3 linked regions of the Halorhodospira halophila genome follow. The protein of the gene in region 1 binds, or shares a complex with, the protein of each later gene. Links are inferred from orthologs where the notes say so. Each region holds a gene or a part of one and is shown on either strand. Other genes may lie near its edges. The genes, in order: rne, pnp and eno.

Evidence for each region.
Region 2: the proteins of rne (region 1) and pnp are in contact, whole or in part, in a cryo-EM structure (PDB 9QH0), measured with the Escherichia coli proteins. The link is inferred for Halorhodospira halophila from one-to-one orthologs.
Region 3: the proteins of rne (region 1) and eno are in contact, whole or in part, in a solved structure (PDB 2FYM), measured with the Escherichia coli proteins. The link is inferred for Halorhodospira halophila from one-to-one orthologs.

Annotation. Positions count from the first base shown.
Region 1 is NZ_NHSN01000001.1:50,406-54,857, reverse strand. The notes cover bases 449-3,814. They hold rne (ribonuclease E), read left to right. Parts: upstream 449-803; coding sequence 804-3,614; downstream 3,615-3,814. Other genes in these bases: CCR79_RS00225 (low molecular weight protein-tyrosine-phosphatase), read right to left, coding at 3,682-3,814. Outside these bases: CCR79_RS00235 (RluA family pseudouridine synthase), read right to left, coding at 1-394; more of CCR79_RS00225, read right to left, coding at 3,815-4,152; kdsB (3-deoxy-manno-octulosonate cytidylyltransferase), read right to left, coding at 4,211-4,452. UniProt on the Escherichia coli protein: Endoribonuclease that plays a central role in RNA processing and decay. Required for the maturation of 5S and 16S rRNAs and the majority of tRNAs. Also involved in the degradation of most mRNAs.
Region 2 is NZ_NHSN01000025.1:17,181-21,229, reverse strand. What follows is about bases 379-3,341. They hold pnp (polyribonucleotide nucleotidyltransferase), read left to right. Parts: upstream 379-797; coding sequence 798-2,885; downstream 2,886-3,341. Other genes in these bases: CCR79_RS09400 (isochorismatase family protein), read left to right, coding at 2,986-3,341; rpsO (30S ribosomal protein S15), read left to right, coding at 488-757. In the rest of the region: tRNA pseudouridine(55) synthase TruB, read left to right, coding at 1-360; more of CCR79_RS09400, read left to right, coding at 3,342-3,636; CCR79_RS09395 (Y-family DNA polymerase), read right to left, coding at 3,644-4,049. UniProt on the Escherichia coli protein: Involved in mRNA degradation. Catalyzes the phosphorolysis of single-stranded polyribonucleotides processively in the 3'- to 5'-direction. Also involved, along with RNase II, in tRNA processing.
Region 3 is NZ_NHSN01000018.1:128,955-132,847, reverse strand. What follows is about bases 1-2,807. They hold eno (phosphopyruvate hydratase), read left to right. Parts: upstream 1-664; coding sequence 665-1,951; downstream 1,952-2,807. Other genes in these bases: ispD (2-C-methyl-D-erythritol 4-phosphate cytidylyltransferase), read left to right, coding at 2,260-2,807; ftsB (cell division protein FtsB), read left to right, coding at 1,991-2,263; kdsA (3-deoxy-8-phosphooctulonate synthase), read left to right, coding at 1-649. In the rest of the region: more of ispD, read left to right, coding at 2,808-2,991; ispF (2-C-methyl-D-erythritol 2,4-cyclodiphosphate synthase), read left to right, coding at 2,991-3,479; tRNA pseudouridine(13) synthase TruD, read left to right, coding at 3,476-3,893. UniProt on the Escherichia coli protein: Catalyzes the reversible conversion of 2-phosphoglycerate (2-PG) into phosphoenolpyruvate (PEP). It is essential for the degradation of carbohydrates via glycolysis.

The sequences.
Region 1 (4,452 bases):
TACCCCGGATCGCCTCGACCAACCCGACACGCACGGTAGAACCGCCATGCACAGCAAGCCCCGACGGCTTGTCCAGGATTAGCAGCCGTTCATCCTCGTAGAGGACCCCATCGCGCAGTCGCGCCTCTAGGCCGTCGGGCAGCCCGCCGGAAGCGACCTCAGCGGGCTGACGCTGCCCCGAAACCGGCGGTATGCGCACCACCTCCCCGGTGCTCAGGCGGCGCGTGGGCCGCGCCCGCCCCCCGTCGACCCGGACCTCCCCCTTGCGCAGCAGGCGATAGATCCGGCTGCGCGGAACGCCCTTGAGCTGGCGCAGGAGGAAGTTGTCGATTCGTTGCCCGGCCTCTTCGGCCAGTACCTGATGGTGTCGAACCTTGGGATCAGAGGCACTCATTCGGAAATTTTAGCAAAAGAAGAAATTTGAAGGGTGACGCAAGTCACTGATACAATTAGCCGCACGTGGCGACCGGTTAAGCCGGGATCCGCGACGACGGGTTTCATGCAGTGTCGCACCTCGTGCGGCACTGATTGCAGCACCAGAACGAGACAACGGGCCCGCGCCCGGACGCGGCGCGGGCCACTTGACCACGACCAACAAGCCCTGCGCCCCTTCAACAGGAGTCGAGCGCGGATGACACGGACGGATCTGTCGCACTGGATGGTCTGGCTCGCCGCCTGGTCGGCGCCACCAATGTCGCCCGAGCGGCCCTTGGTGGCGTGGCCAGATACGACGCCGACGTACCGGTCCGTCCTGTCCGGCGGCCTGGAAGCGATGGCGGCAGGGCTGCGGAGATTGCGCACCCATGAAAAGAATGCTGATCAACGCAACTCAGCCGGAAGAGTTGCGCGTTGCGCTGGTGGACGGCCAGATCCTCTACGATCTCGACATCGAGGCGCCCTCCCGCGAGCAGAAAAAGGCGAACATCTACAAGGGGATCATCACCCGGGTTGAGCCGAGCCTGGAGGCCGCGTTCGTCCAGTACGGTGCGGAGCGCCACGGCTTTCTGCCCTTCAAGGAAATCGCGCCCGCCTACTTCACCTCGGCGGATGGTCAGCGGAACACGCCGAAAGACGGCCTGCGCGAAAACCAGGAAGTCCTCGTCCAGGTCGATAAGGAGGAGCGTGGCAACAAGGGCGCCGCGCTGACCACTTATATCAGCCTGGCCGGGCGCTACCTGGTGCTCATGCCGAACAACCCCCGGGCCGGCGGCGTGTCCCGCCGGATCGAAGGCTCCGATCGCGCCGAGATTCGTGAAAGCCTGCGCCAGCTCGATGTCCCGGAGGGCATGGGCTTGATCGTGCGTACAGCGGGCGTGGGGCGCAGCACCGAAGAGCTCCAGTGGGACCTGGATTACCTGCTCAAGCTCTGGGACGCCATCCAGAACGCCACCGCCGAGCGCGCCGCTCCGTTTCTGGTCTACCAGGAGAGCGACGTCATCATCCGCGCCCTGCGCGACTATCTCCGCTCGGACATCGGCGAAATCCTGGTTGATGACGACGAGGTCTTCGCCAAGGCGCGCGACTTCATCGAGCAGGTCATGCCGTACAACCGGCAGAAGCTCAAGCAATACACCGACCCGGTGCCCCTCTTCTCGCGCTACCAGATCGAGAGCCAGATCGAGTCGGCGTTCCAGCGGGACGTGCGCCTCCCTTCCGGCGGTGCGATCGCCATCGACCATACCGAGGCGCTGATCTCCATCGACATCAACTCCTCGCGCGCCACCAAGGGTGCTGACATCGAGGAGACGGCGCTTAACACAAACCTCGAGGCCGCCGACGAGATCGCCCGGCAACTGCGCCTGCGCGACCTCGGTGGCCTGATCGTGATCGACTTCATCGACATGGGTCCGCCGCGCCACCAGCGGGAGGTGGAGAATCGGCTGCGTGAGGCGGTCAAGGCGGATCGGGCCCGGGTGCAGATCGGGCGAATCTCCCGGTTCGGCCTTCTGGAGATGTCCCGGCAGCGCCTGCGCTCCTCGCTTGGTGAGGCCCACCAAGAGGTCTGCGGTCGGTGCGGCGGCCAGGGCACGGTGCGCAGCGTCGAGTCCCTGGCGTTGTCGATTTTGCGCATCATCGAGGAAGAGGCGATGAAGGAGAAGACCGGGCGCGTGCTCGCCCAGCTCCCGATCGAGGTCGCCACCTTCCTGCTCAACGAAAAGCGGGCCCAGATCGCCGAGCTCGAACACCGCTACGGCGTGCACGTCCTGCTGATCCCGAACCGCAACCTGGAGACCCCGCATTACGACGTCCAGCGCGTGCGTACCGACGAGGGGCTCGAGCAGAGCGGCTCCAGCTACAACCTGGCGACACCCGCGCCGGAGCCGACCGTCATCGAAGCGGGCCTGCCGGCCAGCCGGCCACCGGCACCCGCCGTGCAGGGTGTAACCCCCAGCGCGCCGGCGCCCGCGCCGGAATCGCAACAAACATCGGACGCTGCAGCCGGGGATGGCCACCAGGAGGAGGATGCCCCGCTGAGTTCGATCTTCCGCCGTCTCCGCGGCCTGCTGTTCCAGAGCGCGCCCGGCGACGAGCGCACCGAAGAGGGGGATTCCGGACGCGAGAAGAAGCCACGGTCCCGGAGCGAGCGGAGCTCCAGTGATGGCAACGGCTCCAGCACCGGCCAGAACAGACGGGGAACCCGGCGCGGTGGCCGCTCCCGCGGCGGCGGCCGGAGTCGACGCAGCCCCGGCGGTGGTGCCAGCGAGGGCGGCAACGGTCAGCAGCAAAACGAGCAGGAGAGCCCGTCGAAGGGCGCGTCGAGCGAAGCGCCCCGCGCCCCGGATGAGACCAAGGGGCACGGTGGCAACGGCGGCAAAGGGCGTTCCACGGGCGGCAAGCGCAAGAATGCCGGTGGCAACGGCAAGGCTGAGGCCACCGCCGAGCCCCCGGAGGACGATGCCCAGACCACGGACGCTGACAGCGGCAGCACCCGGCAGGACACCCCCTCGGCGGCAGCGGGTCAGGACGACACCTCCCGCAACGCCGAAGCCCGCTCCGCCCGCAGCGGTCGCAGCCGCCGCGGGCGCCGCGGGGGTCGCCGGCGCCGTCGCTCCAGCAACGGCAACGAGCACGCCGACGGATCCACCACCGCCTCAGGCGCGGAGGAGAACGGCGACACGGGGCCGGAATCCCCGGCACCTGACCCGGCGGCTGCCGCATCGCCCGCCACTTCCACGCCGGCGGGCGCGGATGCGGAGAAGACGCCGGACAAACCTGCAAACGCGCCGGACCGGGCGGATACACAGCCCCCGAGCGCGGGCGGGCAGCAAGATGCCCCGCGGCCAGACAAGGGGAACCGGAAACCGGGGGACAACGGAAAGGCGCGCGCGGAACAGAAGCCCGCCACCCACGCGGAGGCGAAAGCGGAGAAGACCGCCCCTACCCCGAGCGCGGAGACCGGGGATGTACAGCCCTCACAGCCGTCTGCTGGCCCCGCGCCCCGGGGAAGCGCCGACGATGCGGCCCAGGGCAACGGCGGGCGCAAACAGGTCCGCTCGGGGCGTCCGCGCCGACCGAAGCAGGCTTCTACATCCGGAACCGAGGCATCATCACCAACCAGCGATGATCGCACCTCGACCCACGCGGAAGGTGAAGGGGCGGAAAAGGCCGAGTAACCGCCGCCCTATCCGCCCAATAACGGTTGACTGCGGGCGGCGTCACGCCGCCCGCAGTCTTTCGTGACTAGCCCTGGTTCCGGCGTACCTCGTCGATCAGCCCATCGGCGGCATCCTGGATCAAGTCGAGCACGTGCTCGAAACCGCGCTCACCGCCGTAGTACGGGTCGGGCACCTCCCGCTCACTGCGGGTGCGGGCGTAATCGAGAAAGAGTCCGAGCTTGTGCTTGTGCTTCGGCGGGCAATCGGCTTGGAGGATGCCGAGGTTGGCCTCGTCCATAGCCAGGATCAGATCGTGCTCCTGGAAGTCGTAGCGCTCCACCTGGCGGGCACGCAGGTCACTGATGTCGACCCCGCGCCGCCGCGCGGCCTCTTGGGCGCGCTGGTCCGGCCCTTTGCCGACGTGGAAGTCATGGGTGCCCGCGGAGTCGAGGTCCACGTGGTGGTCAAGTCCCTCCTCGCGCAGGCGCTGGCGCAGCACCCCCTCCGCTGTCGGCGAACGGCAGATATTGCCCATACAAACTAGAAGTATCTTCATTTTGCTTTCCTGATCAGTCGGTTCCACGAAACCTGCACCCTACAGAGACCGCACCTTTTTACGGTTGAGGTGACTGCAGTCGTCGAGCCACTGCCTCCAAGTCGGCCGGCGTATCGACGCCGGGACCCGGACGCTGTTCGGTGACGGCAACCTGGATCGCAAAACCGTGCCACAGTGCCCGGAGCTGTTCCAGCGACTCAAGCTGCTCCGGCGGCGCCGGTTCCAGCCCCGGGAAGCGGCGCAGGAAGGCGACGCGGTAAGCATACAGCCCCAAGTGCCTGAGCCACCCGCCGGCCGCCA
Region 2 (4,049 bases), on another replicon or contig:
GATATCGCCGAGGCGCTGGGCACCGTCGGCCACGTCTGCGCGCTGCGCAGGCTGGGGCTCGGGCCGTACCAGGACCCGGCGATGTGGACCGAGGAGATGCTCGCCGCACGCGCCGAGCAGGGGCGGGAGGCGCTGGACGCCACGCTGCTTCCCATGGACTCGGCCCTCCAGCAGTACACCGGGGTTGAGCTCGCCGACGATCTCGCCTACTTCGTGGTTCAGGGCCAGCCGGTCTTCGTCCCCAAGGCTCCCAGCGAGGGCTGGCTGCGGCTGTACGATCGCGCCGGCAACTTCCTGGGCATGGGGCAGGCCCTGGATGATGGCCGCATCGGGCCCAAGCGCCTGGTAGCACGCCGCTGACGGGAGAAGCCCGCTGCGCAGTTTCCCGCCGCTCGCGGGTGAATTCTTGTTCCTTTGCCCCCGCGAGGGCTACACTAACGGCCTTTATGGACAGGCCGAAATCGAGCGTATAGGTCAGGAGTCGTACATGTCGCTGAATGCTGAGAAAAAATCGGAGATCGTCGAGCAGTTCCGGCGCTCTCCGTCGGACACCGGGTCGCCCGAGGTGCAGATCGCGCTGCTCTCGGCGCGTATCCAGCACCTTACCGAGCACTTCTCGGTGCACAAGCAGGACCACCACTCTCGGCAGGGCCTGCTCAAGCTGGTCAGCCAGCGCCGCAAGCTGCTCGATTACCTCAAGCGCAAGGATCGGAGCCGCTACCAGGACGTCATCGAGCGTCTCGGCATTCGCAAGTAAGCGCAAGGGGTAAAAAACGATGAGCGAGAGCCAGCTATCCCTGACCCCGGTCAAGCGGAGCTTCCAGTTCGGTCAGCATCAGGTGACCCTGGAGACCGGGGGCGTGGCCCGACAGGCCGATGGCGCCGTCCTGGTGGACATGGCGGACACGGTGGTCCTGGTCACCGTGGTCGGCAAGAAGGACCCCGCCGCGGCACGCGACTTCCTGCCGCTGACGGTCAACTACCAGGAGCGCACCTACGCGGCGGGGCGCATCCCGGGGGGCTTCTTCAAGCGCGAGGGTCGTCCCTCCGAGAAGGAGACCCTGACCTGCCGCCTGATCGACCGGCCCATCCGGCCCCTTTTCCCCGAGGGGTTCCGCCAGGAGGTCCAGGTCATCGCCACGGTGCTCTCGCTCAACGACGAGGTTGATGCCGACATCCCGGCGATGATCGGCACCTCGGCGGCGCTGGCGCTATCCGGCATCCCGTTCGAGGGGCCCATCGGGGCCTGCCGGGTCGGGCACCTGGACGGTGAGTTCGTCCTCAACCCGACCTTCAGTCAGACCGCCGAATCGGACCTGGATCTGGTGGTCGCCGGTACCCGCGATGCCGTGCTGATGGTCGAGTCCGAGGCCAACCTGCTGCCCGAAAGCACCATGCTCGATGCCGTGCTCTACGGCCACGAGCAGATGCAGGTGGCCATCGACACCATCAACGACCTGGCCGCCGAGGCCGGCAAGCCCCGGTGGGACTGGCAGCCGCCTGAGAAGAACGAGTCGCTGGAGTCGGCCGTGGCCGATCGGGTGCGCCCGGAGCTCGAGGCGGCCTACCAGATCGCCGACAAGCAGGAGCGCAGCGAGCGGGTCGGCGCCCTGCGGGATAGGGCCATCGAGGAGCTGGCGGACGAAGAGCGCGAAGGCTGGAGCGCCGGCGAGGTCGGCGAGGCGTTCAAGACGCTGGAGAAGAAGATCGTCCGGGGCCGGATTCTGGCCGGCCATCCGCGCATCGACGGCCGCGACAACCAGACCGTGCGCCCGCTCAACGTTCAGGCAGGCGTGCTGCCGCGGACGCACGGGTCGGCGATCTTCACCCGCGGTGAGACCCAGGCGATCGTCGTCAGCACCCTGGGGACCGGCCGGGACGCCCAGGTCATCGACGCCCTGGAGGGCGAGCGCCGCGAGCCCTTTATGCTGCATTACAACTTCCCGCCCTACTGTGTTGGTGAAACCGGCTTCATCGGCTCGCCGAAGCGGCGGGAGATTGGCCACGGCAAGTTGGCCAAGCGCGGCGTCGAAGCCGTGATGCCCTCGGACGAAGAGTTCCCCTACGTCATCCGCGTGGTTTCCGAGGTTACGGAATCCAACGGCTCGTCATCGATGGCCACCGTCTGTGGCACCAGCCTGTCGCTGATGGACGCCGGTGTACCGCTCAAGGCCCAGGTGGCGGGGATCGCCATGGGGCTGATCAAGGAGGGCGACGACTTCGCCGTCCTGACCGATATCCTCGGTGACGAGGACCACCTCGGGGACATGGACTTCAAGGTGGCCGGCAGCAAGGACGGTGTCACCGCGCTGCAGATGGACATCAAGATCGACGGGATCACCCGCGAGATCATGGAGCGGGCCTTGGAGCAGGCGCGCTCGGGTCGGCTGCATATCCTCGACGAGATGAACCGGGTGATCGACAAGCCGCGCGAGCAGATGTCCGAGTACGCCCCGCGTCTGCTGACCATGAAGATCGACCCGGAGCGGATCCGCGACGTCATCGGCAAGGGCGGTGCCACCATCCGTGGCCTGACCGAGGAGACCGGCACCAACATCGATATCAGCGACGAGGGCGTAGTGACCATCGCTTCCGCCGACAAGGCCGCGGCCGAGGAGGCGAAGAAGCGCATCGAGCTGCTGACCGCCGATGTCGAGGTGGGCAAGGTCTACGAGGGCAAAGTGGCGAAGCTCATGGACTTCGGGGCCTTCGTCAACATCCTGCCCGGCCGGGACGGTCTGGTGCACATCTCTCAGATCTCCAACAACCGGGTCGAGAACGTCGCCGACGAGTTGGCCGAGGGCGACTCGGTACGGGTCAAGGTGCTCGAGGTGGACCGGCAGGGCCGGATCCGGCTGTCCATGAAGGCGGTCGAGGAAGAGTAACCACGAACCGACCGCTGCAGTCGTTGCGGCGCTGGCTTGCTGCCGGCGCCGCGGCGGCTACCCTGATAAGGGGACACCGACCGATCCCCGGGAGGTTGCAGTGGTCGAGGCCCAACCTAGAGACGCCGAGCACGCGGCTTTGCTCGTCGTCGACGTCCAGCCGGACTTCATGCCCGGCGGCGCGTTGCCGACCCAGGGCGGTGAAGAAGTCGTAGCCCCCATTGCCCGCTTGCTCGAGCGGGCGCCCGTGCGCTACGTGGTAGCTACTCAGGACTGGCATCCGCCGGGGCATATCTCTTTCGCTTCCAGCCATCCGGGGTGTTCCCCCTTCGAGGTGATTGAGCTCCACGGTGTCGAGCAGGTGCTGTGGCCCGATCACTGTGTACAGGACACGCCCGGGGCGGCCCTGCACGACGGGATCCCTTGGCGCTACGCGGATCTTGTGCTGCGCAAGGCCACCGACCCGCTGGTCGACTCCTACAGCGCTTTCCGCGAGAATTTCGCGCCCGATGGGCGGCGACCCTCGACGGGGCTGGCCGGCTATCTCCGCGAACTCGGTGTCGAGCAAATCTACGTCTGCGGGTTGGCGCGGGACTACTGCGCGCTCTGGAGCGCGGAGGATGGTGCCCGGGCCGGCTTCCGGGTGCACTTCCTGTGGGACCTGACCCGTCCGGTGGATGCCAGCAACGACGCCTCGGTGCAGCGGACGCTGCAGGCTGCGGGCGTGGAGGTTGTCAGCGGGGCGCCGTGAGGCGTTCTCAGGCGAAGAAGCCGTGCAGGTGCCAGCCGTAGGGAGGGCGGTGGTCGCGATAGACCCAGAGACGGCTACCGCCCGGGGCGCGGGCTACGTAGTAGTCGCGCACCACGTCCTCGCCGTCCCACCAACCGCTCTCGATCCGTTCCGGGCCGGCCTCCAAGTGGAGGGGGCCGCCCCAGTATGGGTGGTCCTCGCTACTGCGCAGCCGCTGCGGACGGCGTAGCAGCCAGGCTGGTCGCGGTGGCGTGGCGACGGGCGGCTGATCGGGGTGTTCCAGTGGGATGCGGCGCCAGGCCCGCTCCGGGCGCGGGTCTGGGCAAACGGCCAGGCGGTGGACGCAATCGGTTCCCAGGCGGGCGATGAGCCGTTCGCTCAGGGTGCGGACGGCCTCGGTGCTGGTGCCGACC
Region 3 (3,893 bases), on another replicon or contig:
GGCCCAGAGCTATCGCGGCCCCGGCATGGAGGCGGGGCTGCGGGTACTTGAGCGGGTGCGCGGCGAGCTTGGGGTGCCGGTGATCACCGACGTCCACGAGGACACCCCGCTCGACGAGGTCGCCTCCGTGGTCGATGCCCTCCAGACCCCGGCCTTTCTCTGTCGCCAGACCAACTTCATCCAGCGGGTGGCCGCCTGCGGGCTCCCGGTCAACCTGAAGAAAGGGCAGTTCCTCGCCCCCTGGGATATGGCTCACGTCGTCGACAAGGCGCGCGCCACCGGCAATCGGCAGATTCTGGTCTGCGAGCGCGGGGTATCGTTCGGCTACAACAACCTGATCTCCGACATGCGGGCGCTGGCCGTGATGCGTGACACCGAGGCGCCGGTGGTCTTCGACGCCACGCATTCGGTGCAGTTGCCCGGTGGCCAGGGTCACGCCTCGGGCGGCCAGCGGGAGTTCGTTCCCGTGCTCGCGCGGGCCGCGGTGGCTGCCGGCGTGTCGGGGCTGTTCATGGAAACCCATCCGGATCCCGAACGCGCGCTGTCCGACGGCCCGAATGCGTGGCCACTGGAGCGGATGCGCGAACTCCTTGAGACGCTGATCGCCTTGGATCGCGTGGTCAAGGAGCGGGGATTCGCCGAGCAATGAAGGAGCGACTGAATCATGGCGAACATCGAGCGTGTCATCGGCCGCGAGGTACTGGACTCCCGCGGCAACCCCACCGTCGAGGCGGATGTCTGGCTGGATGACGGCAGCTTCGGCCGCGCCGCGGTCCCCTCCGGGGCCTCGACCGGCAGCCGTGAGGCGGTGGAGCTGCGTGACGGCGGAGCGCGCTACAACGGCAAGGGGGTGCGCACCGCGGTGGAGCATGTCAATACCACCATCCGCGAGGCGCTGCAGGGCGTCAGTGCTGACGATCAGGCCGCCCTGGACCGGCAGCTGATCGAGCTTGACGGCAACCCCAACAAGGACCGCCTCGGTGCCAACGCCATCCTCGCCGTGTCCATGGCCGTGGCCCAGGCGGCGGCGCGCAGCCGCGGACTGCCCCTTTACCGCCACCTCCAGCAGGAGGGCTCCTCGGCTCAGTTGCCGGCACCGATGATGAATATCCTCAACGGCGGTGAGCACGCCGACAACAGCGTGGACATCCAGGAGTTCATGATCATGCCCCTCGGGTTCGATCGGTTCTCCGAGGCCCTGCGCTGTGGCGCCGAGATCTTCCACGCCCTGAAGAAGGTCCTCAACGAGCGCGGACTCTCCACGGCCGTCGGCGACGAAGGTGGCTTCGCCCCGGATCTGCCCTCCAACGAGGCGGCGCTGGAGGCCATCATCGAGGCCGTGGAGCGCGCCGGCTATCAGCCTGGTGAGCAGGTGGCCCTGGCTCTCGACGTGGCGAGCTCCGAGCTCCACAGCAACGGCCGCTATCGACTCGCCTCCGAGGGTCGTGACTTCGATGCGGCCTCTTTTGCCGACTACCTGGCGCAGCTCGTCGACCGGTATCCGATCGTCTCCATCGAGGACGGCATGGATGAGTCCGACTGGGACGGCTGGAAGATCCTAACCGAGCGCCTCGGGGACCGGGTGCAGCTGGTGGGCGACGACCTGTTCGTCACCAATCCGCAGATCCTGCGCCAGGGGATCGATCGCGGCATCGCCAACTCGATCCTGATCAAGCTCAATCAGATCGGTACGGTGACCGAGACGCTGGAGGCGATCCGCATGGCCGACGAGGCCGGCTACACTTCGGTGGTTTCCCACCGTTCGGGCGAGACCGAGGATGTGGCGATTGCCGATCTGGCCGTGGCGACGCGGGCGACCCAGATCAAGACCGGTTCGCTGTGCCGCTCGGATCGGGTGGCCAAGTACAACCAGCTGCTGCGCATCGAGCAGGAGCTTGGCGACGATGCCCGTTACGCGGGTCGCGACGCGCTCCGCCCCGAGCAGGGGTAGGCCGGTGACCACCGCGTGGGGCCGTCGCGGGAGGGCGCCATGCGTTGGGTGAACGGGTTGCTCGGCGTGCTGCTGATCCTGCTGCAGGGCCAGCTCTGGTTCGGGCAGGCCAGCATCCCCGGCCTGCTTGAGCTGCGCAGCGCAGTCGCCGCGCAGCAGGCGGAGAACGAGCGGGCCGAGGCGCGCAACGAGGCCCTGGCAGCCGAGGTGGAAAACCTCAAGGAGAGCACGGAGGCCCTCGAGGAGCGGGCACGCTATGAGCTCGGCATGATCCGTCAGGATGAGGTCTTCTACCAGGTCGTGGAGGAGTGATGGCGCGCTACTGGGCGGTGATACCGGCGGCGGGTGTCGGTCGGCGTATGGGGGGCGGGGATGGCCCCAAGCAGTACCGTTCGCTGTTGGGTCGGCCCGTTATCGGCTGGGCCCTGGAGCGCCTGCTCGGGCACCCAAAGGTAGCCGGGGCTGTCGTGGCGCTGGCTGCCGACGACGGCTACTGGAATGCCCTGGGCCTGGCCGACGAGCTGCCGGACAAGCCCGTGCACCGTGTTGATGGAGGCGCCGAGCGGCGCGATTCGGTGCGGGCGGCCCTGGATTACCTAAGCGGGATCGCCGGGCCGGAGGACCGCGTGCTGGTCCACGATGCCGTGCGTCCTTGTCTCAGCGCGGCGGAGCTGGACCGGCTGATCGAGGAGGGTGGCCCGGCCGCCGATGGGGCGCTGCTGGCGACCCCCGTGCGCGATACCCTCAAGCGTGCCGCCGCGGGGTGCGTGGATGCCACCGTCTCTCGGGACGGGCTATGGCAGGCGCAGACGCCGCAGCTTTTCCCGCTGGAGCGTCTTTCCGCGGCACTGGATGCGGCCCTTGCGGCCGGTGTCGCCGTCACCGACGAGGCGCAGGCTGTGGAGTGGCACGGCGGTCACCCGCGTCTGGTGACCGGCGAGGCCGGCAATCTGAAGATCACTCACCAGGCTGACCTGGATCTGGCTGCCGCCGTGCTCGCGGCGCAGCGGGCGGCCACAGAGAGGGAGCGAACGGCGTGATTCGTGTCGGGCAGGGTTTTGATGTTCATCGCTTCGGCGGCAAGGGCGAGGGGTTTCGGCTGGGCGGGGTGGCCATTCCGTACCACAAGCGGCTGGAGGCCCACTCGGACGGCGATGTGCTCTTGCACGCGGTCACCGATGCCCTGCTCGGAGCGTGTGGACTGGGGGATATCGGCCGCCACTTTCCGGACGACGACCCGCGCTGGCGGGATGCGGACAGCACCGGGCTGCTGGCATCGACGCTGCGGTTGGCCGCGGAGGCTGGATGGGTGCCGGTGAACGTTGATGGCACCGTGATTGCCCAGGCCCCCAAGTTGGCCCCCTACATCGATGCCATGCGGCAGGCCACGGCGGATGCCATGGAGCTGGCGCCCGGGGCGGTCAACGTCAAGGCGACCACCAGCGAGCGGCTCGGTTTCACCGGGCGTGGCGAGGGGGTCGCCGCGATGGCCGTTGTCCTGGTGGAATCGGCCCCGGGGCGGGGTTGATCCGGGCCTTCGGCGGTCCCCTGGGTACGGCGCGACTGCGCGCCTGTCCCGAGGACTTCCGGGTGGATGAAATCCTCCCGTTCCGGCCTTCCGGCGGTGGAGAGCACTGCCTGCTCCAGATTCGCAAGAGGGGCTGGACCACCGAGGCGGTCGCCCGGCTGCTGGCATCCCAGGCCGGCGTGGCGCGGGGTGCGGTGAGCTTCGCCGGCCTCAAGGACCGGCACGCGGTCACCACGCAGTGGTTCTCCGTTCACGCGCCGAAGCCATGCCCGGCCCTCGCGCCGGGCTGCCTGGACGACGGCCTGGAGGTCGTCAGCGCCACACGCAATGCCCGCAAGCTGCGGCGCGGAGCGCTCAGCGGCAACCGCTTCAGCCTGCTTATGCGCAACGTGTCCGCGCCGCGCCGGGCGGTGG